One region of the Exiguobacterium sp. s34 genome, then DNA from elsewhere that is predicted to be linked to it. Evidence: riboswitches for the same ligand, from Rfam matches in the RefSeq annotation. Region 1 holds a riboswitch; the other holds the start of a gene.
The links. Region 1 has a riboswitch for S-adenosylmethionine ahead of KNO87_RS10845 (Na+/H+ antiporter NhaC family protein). Riboswitches for the same ligand answer to the same signal wherever they lie in the genome.

Region 1 (5,683 bases):
GTGCTCGGTTGGAGTATATGGAGTGCCTTATTCATCTTCACCATCTCGTTATTTGCATTGGATGTCCTACACGCCCCGACGATTGATCCATTGTCGTTTATTTTAATTTCATTATTGGTCATCATTTTTCAACTCGACTCGATCGAAGTCAAAGGTGTGTACTTCACTTTTTCTGAAAGTATCGTCTTAATCTTATTTTTATTCTTTGGATTTGAAACAGCACTCATCGTCAACCAAATCGGGTTGTTCGTCTTTCAATTCGCCAATTTGAAACCGAAAGTCGCCATCCGTCGCTTCCGCTTCACGTATCCTTGGAATGCCATTACGGCGTACTTAGAAATCGTCATCCCGGCAGCGGTTTATCTCGCCCTTGGTGGCGAGACCGGTCTCGACTTTTATTCGCAAGATTCGTTCGTGCCGCTTGCCGGACTGTTCCTTGCCATCTTCTTAAACACGGTATTCCAAAAATATCAGGTGAAATGGTGGTTCCGCGTCGACATCGCATTGAGCGATTTTATGAAAATCGCTTTCTACACATACGTCGTCAGTTTGACCTTCATTTTAGCGGCATCATTCTTCCGGGAGACGAGTTTACTGGTCGTCAGTAGTATCGCCGCTGCCTTGACGTTCTTCATTAAACGACTTCTCATTCAAAAAGAACGGCAAGACGCCTTCAAATCTTTGATCGAGCAATATGATGAAGCTAAAGAAGCCGTCTCTTTGTCACAGAGTGAGGCGCAAGCAATCGAAGTCTTTTTAAGTCAGTGTGAACAGTTGAACCATTACGACGAAGGTTATATCGAGTTCAAATTGTTCGACCGCACGCTCTACTTCGATTTGAAGACGCGACAGCCCATCGATCGACCGGTCGTCTTTGCACTGCTTGAGATGAGTCAACCAATCGAGCAAATTCTCGACTATGAGATGCGGTTTGAATGGGATACCGCACTTTCCGACGCCTTCCATGACGATTATCATAGCTTTGTTTCTGTCCGTTCGGAGGAAATCGAAGAGATTCGTACATGGATCGTCATGACGGGAGAACCCGTATACGCATATCCGAAAATCATTCAGCATGAAATCATCAAGTTGTTGAAATCGTTCAATCGAACGATTAGCCGTTGTCACGAGCGGGATCGTCTCTATACCGAGAGCCGGACAGACAGTTTGACGCTTCTTGCCAATGCGCGTGCGTTTTATGAATACGGCATTCAACAAATATCGGATATGTCGATGTATCCGATATCTGTCGCCATGCTCGATATTGATTTCTTCAAAAAAATTAACGATACGTACGGTCATCAGGTCGGTGACCGAGTGTTACAAGAATTCGGTCGACGCATTCGGCAAGTACTTCGAACGGATGACTTTGCCGCGCGTTATGGCGGCGAAGAATTCATTTTACTACTCAACCATTGTGACATGACCCAAGCCATCGAAATCACAGAGCGGATTCGCCACCAAATCGAAGCGAAACCGTTCCTTGTTGACCATCATGAGATTTCTGTGACCGCGTCTATCGGGGTCGATACGATTGAAGCATTCGGGAACAAGCGTCTAGATGACACGATTCGAAACGCTGACCGTGCGCTCTATGTCGGTGGGAAATACGCAGGGCGGAACCGAGTAGCCCACTTCAACAATTTAACGACGTAAACTCCCCTTTCTCACATCGAATTGGGGAGTTTTTAGGTTGACAACCGGATTCGAAACAGGTACGTTAGGGAACGTGTTTAATAATTAGATAGATTCACTTTTTATCGAGAGAGACGGAGGGACTGGCCCTGTGAAGTCTCGGCAGCGGGGAACCTGTGCCAAATCCAGCGGGCGTATTGCTCGAAAGATGAAAAGGGTATTTCGCACGAAGGACCTTTTTCTCAAGAAAAAGGTCCTTTTTATTTTTTAGTGAGGTGATTATTTTGGAACAACCAACAGCCAACAAGTGGGCACTTTTGCCATTATTCGTCTTTTTGCTCTTTTTCATCGGGGCAGGTGTCTACTATGGGGATTTTTATAAGTTCCCAGTTCTCGTCGCAGCGATCATCGCATTGCTAGTCGCAGCATTCATGACAAAAGGAAGTGCGACACAAACCGTGGAGCGCATCGCACAAGGTGCCGGAAATCCGGGAATCATCATTATGATTTTTATTTTCTTACTCGCCGGTGCCTTTTCGACCGTAGCCGAATCGATTGGCGCCATCGACGCGACGGTTAACGCCGCGTTGACGCTCTTACCGCCATCGCTTCTCTTGAGCGGACTATTCGTCATCGCTGCTTTCATTTCAATGGCGATGGGAACATCGACCGGAACGATCGCAGCACTTGCACCCATTGCTCTCGGTATTCATGAAGAGAGTGGCGTGAACGTCGCCATCGCAGCCGCCGCAGTTGTCGGAGGCGCGATGTTCGGGGACAACCTTTCGTTCATTTCGGATACAACAATTGCCGCCGTAAGGACGCAACGGACGAACATGCGTGATAAGTTCCGGACAAACTTCTGGATTGTCTTACCCGCCGCTATCATCACGACGATTTTACTAGCGGTCTTATCGAACGGTGAGTCGACGGTCGATGTCGCTGCATTCGAATGGTATAAACTGATTCCCTATCTCGCGGTTATCGGCTTAGCGTTAACAGGACTGAACGTTATTCTCGTCCTTTTGGGCGGCATCACGCTCACTGGTATCATCGGTCTCCTCGACGGAAGCTTATCGGTGACAGCATTCGTGACCGCTATCGCCGACGGCATGGTCGGCATGGCCGAAATCTCGTTTCTGACGTTACTCATGGGCGGACTCGTCGGACTCATCTCGCACAACGGCGGACTCACGTATTTGCGTGACGCGTTGACGTCACGAATCCAAAAACGTGCCGGTGCCGAGTGGAGTATCGCTGGTCTTGTCAGCGCGACGAACGTGGCGACGGCAAACAATACAATTTCGATTCTCGTAGCCGGACCGCTTGCCGCAAACATTGCGGACGAATATGATATCGAACGGAAAAAATCAGCGAGTGTACTCGATATCTTCTCATGTGGGGTACAAGGAATTCTGCCATATGGAGCACAACTCCTCATCGCGGCAGAGCTGACGAAGACCGCATCGCCGGACCTCGTGCCGTTCATGTTTTATCCGTTCCTCCTCTTTATTTGTGGAGGGATCGCCATCGCATTTAACTTCCCGCGCTTTAAAAAACAGTCTTAAGCGAAAACACCCCTTGTTCAAAGGGGTGTTTGTCGTTTCGTGACCATTTCTTGTTTCAGTTGCTCGTTTCGTTTCTTGAAAGCGCGTCGTTTGAGAATTTCTTCTAATCCCCGGCTGATGGCCCATAATGCGACCAAAAGAAGACCGAGCATCGATAAACGAAATGGACTTTGGATAAACTCTTCCCACTGATCCCCGATGACAGAGAAAATGACGACGACGAGTAGTTTCCCGAATCCTGCCGCTAAAATGAATGTGCGGAGCGGCATCTGAATAAGCGCCAGCAAATAAGTGATCAAACTGACCGGGATGAACGGAAGTGAATACAAGAATCCGAGTGAAATCGGACTCATATGATTGATTCGTTCTAACCAATAAACCGCCACCTTATGTTTTTCGAGCCAGCGCGTCATCGGTTTTCGGAACACATACCGGACGGCTGCGAAGACGACAATTGTTCCGAGAAGGTTCCCAATCCACGATAAAAGGACTCCTAATAAAAAACCGTATGTCGCCGCATTGGCAGAAATGATTAAAACGAGTGGCAAAAACGGAAAGATCGCCTCTAAAAATGGAGCGCCGAGTCCGGCCCAAGGACCGCCAGGCAAGCTTTGAAGCCATTCAATCAATTGGATGATGTACTGTTGGAGAGAAGTGAGCATAGTCGTTCCACCTTCAACTTTCGTTACTACTACTCTATTACCCGAATTCGATTTACAAGACGCATCTCCCTGCATTCGTCAAAAAAAATTAAAAACCATTTGCGAAAATTCGCCGTGATATTTATCATATAATAATGGACTTGTGGTTGCAGGCAAGTCTATTCGTCGAACGACACAACCCAACGTTCGTTTTCCTGCAAAAAACTGAACACAGGGGAGCAACACAACATGGAAACAAAACCAATGCGGGTCTTGCTGTACTATAAGTATGTCAACATCGAAGACCCAGAAACACTCACGCAAGAACATTTGAAGTATTGTAAGGATCTCGGCATCAAAGGACGTATCTTGATTTCCTCCGAAGGAATTAACGGGACGTGCTCTGGTACTTGGGAACAAACTGAGCAATACATGAACGACTTGAAAGCAAACCCACTCTTCAGCGATATCGAGTTCAAAATCGATGAAGTCGAAGAGCATGCATTCAAGAAAATTTTTGTCCGTCACAAGAAAGAGCTCGTGACGTGGCGCTTTGATGGCGAGTTTGATGTGCCGAAACAACACGGTGCATACCTCGAACCAGCAGAATGGAAAGAGATGATGAATCGTGATGATGTCGTCATCCTCGACGTTCGTAACAACTACGAGTACGAACTTGGTCACTTTAAAAACGCGATCAAAATCGATGTAGAGGCTTCACGTTACATGCCGGAATGGCTCGAAGAGAACAAAGACCTCTACGAAGGGAAAACACTTCTCACGTACTGTACCGGTGGCGTCCGTTGCGAGAAATTTACAGCATATATGCGTGACCAAGGTCACGACAACATCTTCCACTTAAAAGGTGGCGTCGCGATGTATGGAAAAGACGAAGCGACAAAAGGAGAAAACTGGGATGGTGAGCTTTACGTCTTTGATGAGCGTATCAACGTCCCTGTCAACTCTGTGAACCCGACTGTTGTTTCACACTGCATGCACTGTGGGACAGAGACGGTTCGTTACGTTAATTGTGCCAACCCGGAGTGCAATGTACAGCATTTCTGTTGTGAAGAGTGTGAACCGAAACAAATGCGTTCATGCTCGAAAGAGTGTCAAGAACACCCACGCAACCGTTATATCATCGATAACATTGCAGAGAAACTTCAGGAAACTGAAGGAGTAGTCGGGTAACAAAAATCGACCAAAAGGTGTCATGGACAAGCCGTCCATGACACCTTTTTTGACGAAATCTTAACGTCTAGCCTGCCCCGCTTTCGGGTATATTGAAGATACTATGTCAGACAGGAAGTGAATAGATGCATGTTTAACGAACCTTTACTCGCCGCGATTCTCGCTTGGTTTATCGCCCAAGCAGCCAAGCTCGTAACCGAACTTATTAAAACACGGGATTTTGAAATTGAAATCATGTTCGCTTCAGGCGGTATGCCAAGCTCACACTCGTCTACGGTCGTGGCACTCGCGACGGCAATCGGACGGATGGAAGGCATCGACTCGAGCATATTCGCTCTCGCTGTCGTCTTCGCCACCATCGTCATGTACGATGCGACCGGCGTTCGGCAAGCGGTCGGCTTTCAAGCTCGACTGCTGAATGATTATTTCAAAGGAATTAAACACGAGACCCCACTCTTGAATGAACTCGTCGGTCATACACCGTTCCAGGTCATCGTCGGGGCGTTACTAGGTCTCGCTGTTGGCTTATTCTTCCCAATGTAATCCACTGAAGGTATGTCATTTCTCACACTCTCGATTCTTTTTGTGAAGTTTCACAAAGAAGAAGTTATACTCAGAGAGAGGAGGAATCGACATGCCTTTTTTGCA
Region 2 (5,683 bases), on a different contig from region 1:
ATCGGTCCAATCGTCTGACCGAGTGACGTCAACCCCATCGCTCCAAAATAAGTTCCCCGCAGATGTTCTGGCGCCAGTTCGTCCGTCAACACGTCCGTCATCGTGAACATCAACACCTCGCCGACCGTGAAAATGGCCATCGCGACAAAGAGAACCCACTCCACCGTCGCAAATCCGATGAGCAGAAGTCCGAACGACAATGTCGAGATTCCGAAAAAGAGCGATTTGATGGGAGAGACACGAATCCCGAAACGCATAATCGGATACTGGACGATGAGCACCGTGATGGCGTTTGTCGTCAATAAGTAAGCGAACAATCTTGAACCGTCTTCCAACCCATCGCTTAGCGCGATAAATTGAGGAAGCGTCGAATTGAACTGACTGTAACCGATAATCGCAAAGATCATCCCGATGATGACCGCACGAAACGTCCGATCGTCCCGTAAAACGCGAAACGTCTCCGTCAAGCGCGGGCGTGCTTTGACACCGTCCCCTTCTTCAAACGGATATTTGTAAAACAAGATCGAGATGATGATTCCATACACGATGTAGACAGCCGTCACAACGAAGAACGCGGTCTTCACACCGGTGAGTGATAAGACAACCGCCAAGAGTGGTCCGATGGCCGCGGCGATGTTAATCATGAAGTAACGGACGTTATAGACGATGACCCGCTGATCTGCCTGCGTCGTGTCACTAATGAGAGCACGTGAAGCCGGTTCTAAGAAAGATCGCGACATCCCCATCAACATGGATAGCATGTAAAACCAAAACAGTTCGGTCGCAAGCGCGAGGCCAGCGAACGTAACGGCATTGAGCACGATCCCGATTAGCATGAGCTGTTTTCGCCCATATCGGTCAGAGAGTGTTCCCCCAAAGAAGCTCATGAACAGACCCGAAAGCGCCGTCACGGCAAAAATCGTTCCAATCACACTCGCTGAAAACCCGAGTGTGGCCAAATAGATCGCAAAAAATGGCATGACAAAAAACGTTGCCAGTCGTGCAAAAAACGTCCCGAACAGGACGCCCCACGTCAGCGGATGAATCTGTGTGAGCTTCATCCAAATCCCCCCTTTTCTTTCATATATAGTGTACTTCTCTTCATGAAAGAACACTAGACAAAAAAAGACTCAGGGGATGACCCCTGAGTCGAGATTACTTATTGTTGTACCGGTACGACCGCACCTTTGTATTCGTCCAAGATCCACTGTTGTGTTTCTTTAGAAGTCAATACTTCGAGAAGTGCCTTGACGCGCTCATCTTCTTCGTCTCCTTCACGTGTGACGATCAAGTTGACGTATGGTGAGTCTTCGCCTTCGAGTGCGATGGCATCTTCAAGTGGGTTGAGACCTGCATCGATCGCGTAGTTCGTGTTGATGAGGACCGCATCGCCTTCTCCGTTGTTGTAAGCTGTCGGAAGAAGTGCTGCTTCCACGTCCGTCTTAAATTTCAAGTCTTTCGGGTTGTCGACGATGTCAGAGACTGTCGCATCGACTGTCTTGCCTTCAGCAAGTGTGATGAGACCTTCTGATTGGAGCATCGTAAGGATACGTCCGTGGTCAGCAACCGATGAACTCATGATGATTTCCGCACCTTCTGGAAGTTCGTCGAGCGATTTGTATTTTTGTGAGTAGACACCGATTGGCTCAATGTGGACACCACCCGCAGATGCGAATTTGTAGTCTTTGTTTTCAGCCATTTGCGACTCGAGGTATGGCTCGTGTTGGAAGTAGTTCGCATCGAGTTCCCCGCTTGCGAGCGTCTTGTTCGGAAGCACGTAGTCTTGGAACTTCTTGATTTCGAGTTTGTAACCTTTTGCTTCATATTCTTCTTGTACGTGCTCTAAAATCTCAGCGTGTGGTACGTTCGATGCACCGACGATCAATGTCTTTTCATCGCCAGACCCTGTGTCTGCCTCTTCCCCGCCGCAAGCCGCGAGAACTGTGAATGCTGATAATGCTGTCAATCCGAGTACTGTTTTCCAAGTTTTCATAATGAATCCCTCCAAATGGTATATGTGTGATTAAGCTGAACGTTTATCAATTTTTGTGACGAGTCGGTCACCGATGAATTGGATGACGAACACGATGATCAAGATGAGCACCGTCGCCACGAACGTGACGTCGTTTTGTGAGCGCTGGAACCCTTCCAAGAAGGCCAAGTTCCCGAGTCCGCCGCCCCCGACGACCCCTGCCATCGCCGTATAACCGACGATGGCAACGATGGTCACCGTGAGTCCTGATACGATTGCGGGAAGAGCTTCCGGAATCAAGACTTTATAAATGATTTGCCATTTCGTTGCTCCCATCGATTCGGCCGCCTCGATGACACCATGGTCGACTTCACGAAGCGCAAGTTCGACCATACGAGCGTAGAACGGTGCCGCTCCGATGATGAGCGCCGGAAGCGCCGCCGTCGAACCAAGCATCGTACCGAGTAGGAACAACGTGAACGGGATGAGCAAGATGATCAAGATGATGAACGGGATCGAACGAAACACGTTGACGATCGCGCTGACAAAGACGTAAATCGGACGATTCTTCAATAATAGCGATTCGTTTGTAATATAGAGAATCAAACCTAAAGCGAGTCCGATCACAAACGTCGCGACACCTGCGACGAGCGTCATGTATAACGTCTCCCAAGTCTGTTCCATCATGATTTGCCAGTCTACGTTAGGAAACATCGCTTTCCACCTCCACTTCTACAGATTGCGAACGAATCGACGCGATGGCGCGGTCGATTTCTCTTGCTTCCCCAATCAATTGGATGAATAGCGTGCCGAGCGCACCGACTTGTGACTGGGTCACATTCCCGCCGATGATGTTGAATCCGATATCGTGTGTTTTAAGGACGTCAGACAAAATCGGTTGTTCCGCCGTCTCATTCAAGAATTTCAATTTGACGATTTGACCACTTGGGTATCGTGCTTTCAAGTGTTCGAACGTGAGCGACAGATCGTCGACCGCTCCGATTTGCTTCACGAATTCTTTCGTGATCGGTTGTTCCGGATGTTGGAACACGTCAGAGACTTGACCCGTCTCGACGACTTTCCCCGCTTCCATCACGGCGACACGATGACAAATCTTTTGGATGACGTGCATCTCATGCGTGATGAGGACGATCGTCAAGCCGAGTTTCTTATTGATGCTGACGAGCAGTTCGAGAATCGAATCCGTCGTCTTCGGGTCGAGCGCACTCGTCGCTTCGTCACAGAGGAGCACCTCTGGATTCGTAGCGAGCGCGCGGGCAATCCCGACTCGCTGTTTTTGACCGCCCGATAATTGTGATGGGTAGCTGTCTTCACGACCAGCCAATCCAACGAGCTCAACGAGTTCTTGGACCCGACGTTTCCTCTCACTTGCCGGAACCCCAATCAATTCGAGTGGGAAGCTAATGTTTTCTGCGACCGTGCGCGACCACAGAAGGTTAAAGTGCTGGAAGACCATCGAGACGTTTTTGCGAACCCCTCGTAATCCTTTCGGGCTGAGCTTCGTGAGCTCACTCCCGGCGACCTCGATTTCACCGCTAGACGGTGACTCGAGACGGTTGAGTAATCGGATGAGCGTCGACTTCCCCGCCCCCGAATATCCGATTATTCCAAAAATTTCACCGCGATCAATCGTTAGTGACACATCATCGACCGCCTGGACACGACCATTCTTCGTATCGAACCATTTGGCGACGTTTCGTAATTGAATCAATTCTTTTCCCTCCTGACAACAAAAAAAGCGCGCACGTTTGAGCAAACGTGCGCACTTTATCGTACGGACAACGATTGCTCTCATCTCTCAAGGTTTCTCACCTTGCTGGAATTAGCACCATTTCGGATTGCTCCGCGGTTGCTGGGCGTCATAGGGCCAGTCCCTCAGCCTCTCTTGATAAGAGTGTTGTGTATTCGATTAGCTTTATCATAGCGACAGCTTTTTCTGCTGTCAAATCCTTTTTTCAAAAAAATTAAAAAAAGGTGCCGTCCGAGGACGACACAGAACGTAGCACCTTGAGTCACGGAAGGACAGCCCATAGATGAAAATCTTTTGCCCGTTCAAGATTTCCACCCTTATATGGGGGAGATTCACCAATCATCACTCGATCTTGACTTGGACCGTGCGATTATACGGAACGTCTTTCTTCGCTTGATTTTTTTGGGGGACAATCGAAGGGAAGACTGACGTGTATTCGTATAAAGTGTAGCAGCGGCTTCATCAAAACGTCTTGATGTCGGGAATATCGCGTCCTATTTTGTGTTCAAGTAAGATGTTGTAATGAATATACCATTCGTGAACTTTCTGTGTCAACTGATTATTTAAAATTTTCAGATTATTCTAATGTTCCTCTCTCACTTCACGAAAGAGAGGACATGCTGGACGTTTTGAAAAGCATAGAGACGATCCCGAACCTCGCCATTTTCAAGCTTTAATAGGGCCGGGACACTCATCACTTGATAGGCCTCAAGCTCTTTTGGAATATAGTTCGCGTCTCGCTTTTCAATCTGAATTTCAGGGTCAACCGCCTCGACGACCGTTAACATTTTCTCCGCGACAGCGCATGTACCACACATTGGCGCGTATATATATAAGAATCCGTCTGTAATCATTATTCTCACCTCTCTTGCCATTATAATGGTCGATTGATTCTCGTTCAAAAATCGTGCTCTCGTGAAATTTCAGAATTTTTCAATGATTCTCTTGACTCTTCTGTCGGATAGGAATAATATGGGTTCTAACTTTATCGCTTTTGTACATAACAGCAAAAAAGAAGGACAGGTGAATGAATGATGACGGAACAGGCAACAAGTACGACAAAGCAATTCACGATGAACGTCTTAAACGGTCTCAGCATGGCGATTCTGATCGCCCTCATCCCGAGCGCACTGCTCGGTGAACTCACGAAAGCCATACTCCCTTATTTTCCGTCTCTTCAATTCATATTGGATGCGACGACGATTGCGATGCGGCTTCTCCCAGCCATTATCGGCCTGGCCGTTGCGATGCAGTTCGGACGATCGATTCTAGAGGCAGGAACGATTGCCATCGCGACGTATGTCGGCAGTGGTGCCGTTCGAATTAACGAGGGTGCGTTCGTGATGGCAGGCATCGGTGACGTGATCACAGCCGGTGTGACCGCTGCGATTGCCACCCTTCTCGTCATGAAGCTCGCCCCCCACTTGAAGACGTATACGGTCATCGTTATGCCGATGACAGTCATTGTCGTCGCTGGTGGGATCGGTTCCTTCTTGTTGACGTACATCTCACAGATTACGACATACATCGGATACCTCATCATGACGATGACAGATCTTCAACCCGTTCTCATGGGTATCTTGATTGCGATGGCGTTCTCGCTCATCATCGTCTCGCCGATTTCGACCGTCGGAATTGCGACCGCGATTAGCCTATCCGGCGTTGCGGCCGGTGCGGCAAACCTCGGTGTCGTTGCCGCCGGATTCGGTCTCGCCATCGCGGGTTGGCAGGCGAACGCGACCGGTACATCGATTGCACACTTCCTTGGGTCACCGAAAATTCAAATGGCAAACTTCGTCCGACGTCCCATTATGATGCTTCCGATTTTGGCGAATGCGGCCATTCTCGGCGCCCTCGCCGGTATGTTAAGAATCGAAGGGACTCCAATCAGCGCCGGATTCGGTGTATCTGGACTCATCGGACCGGTGAACGCGCTACAC

Region 2: another riboswitch for S-adenosylmethionine. It lies ahead of KNO87_RS12265 (methionine ABC transporter ATP-binding protein); the one in region 1 lies ahead of KNO87_RS10845 (Na+/H+ antiporter NhaC family protein).

Annotation. Positions count from the first base shown of each region.
Region 1 is NZ_JACSKE010000004.1:279,504-285,186, reverse strand. It holds gene KNO87_RS10850 (GGDEF domain-containing protein) at 1-1,656, shown strand, start outside; SAM riboswitch class I at 1,755-1,850, shown strand; gene KNO87_RS10845 (Na+/H+ antiporter NhaC family protein) at 1,920-3,203, shown strand; gene KNO87_RS10840 (TVP38/TMEM64 family protein) at 3,221-3,865, opposite strand; gene trhO (oxygen-dependent tRNA uridine(34) hydroxylase TrhO) at 4,094-5,035, shown strand; gene KNO87_RS10830 (divergent PAP2 family protein) at 5,153-5,578, shown strand; gene KNO87_RS10825 (PucR family transcriptional regulator) at 5,670-5,683, shown strand, end outside.
Region 2 is NZ_JACSKE010000005.1:228,745-234,427, forward strand. It holds gene KNO87_RS12250 (MDR family MFS transporter) at 1-1,061, opposite strand, end outside; gene KNO87_RS12255 (MetQ/NlpA family ABC transporter substrate-binding protein) at 1,160-1,993, opposite strand; gene KNO87_RS12260 (methionine ABC transporter permease) at 2,024-2,686, opposite strand; gene KNO87_RS12265 (methionine ABC transporter ATP-binding protein) at 2,676-3,704, opposite strand; SAM riboswitch class I at 3,782-3,888, opposite strand; gene KNO87_RS12270 (thioredoxin family protein) at 4,340-4,597, opposite strand; gene KNO87_RS12275 (PTS sugar transporter subunit IIC) at 4,775-5,683, shown strand, end outside.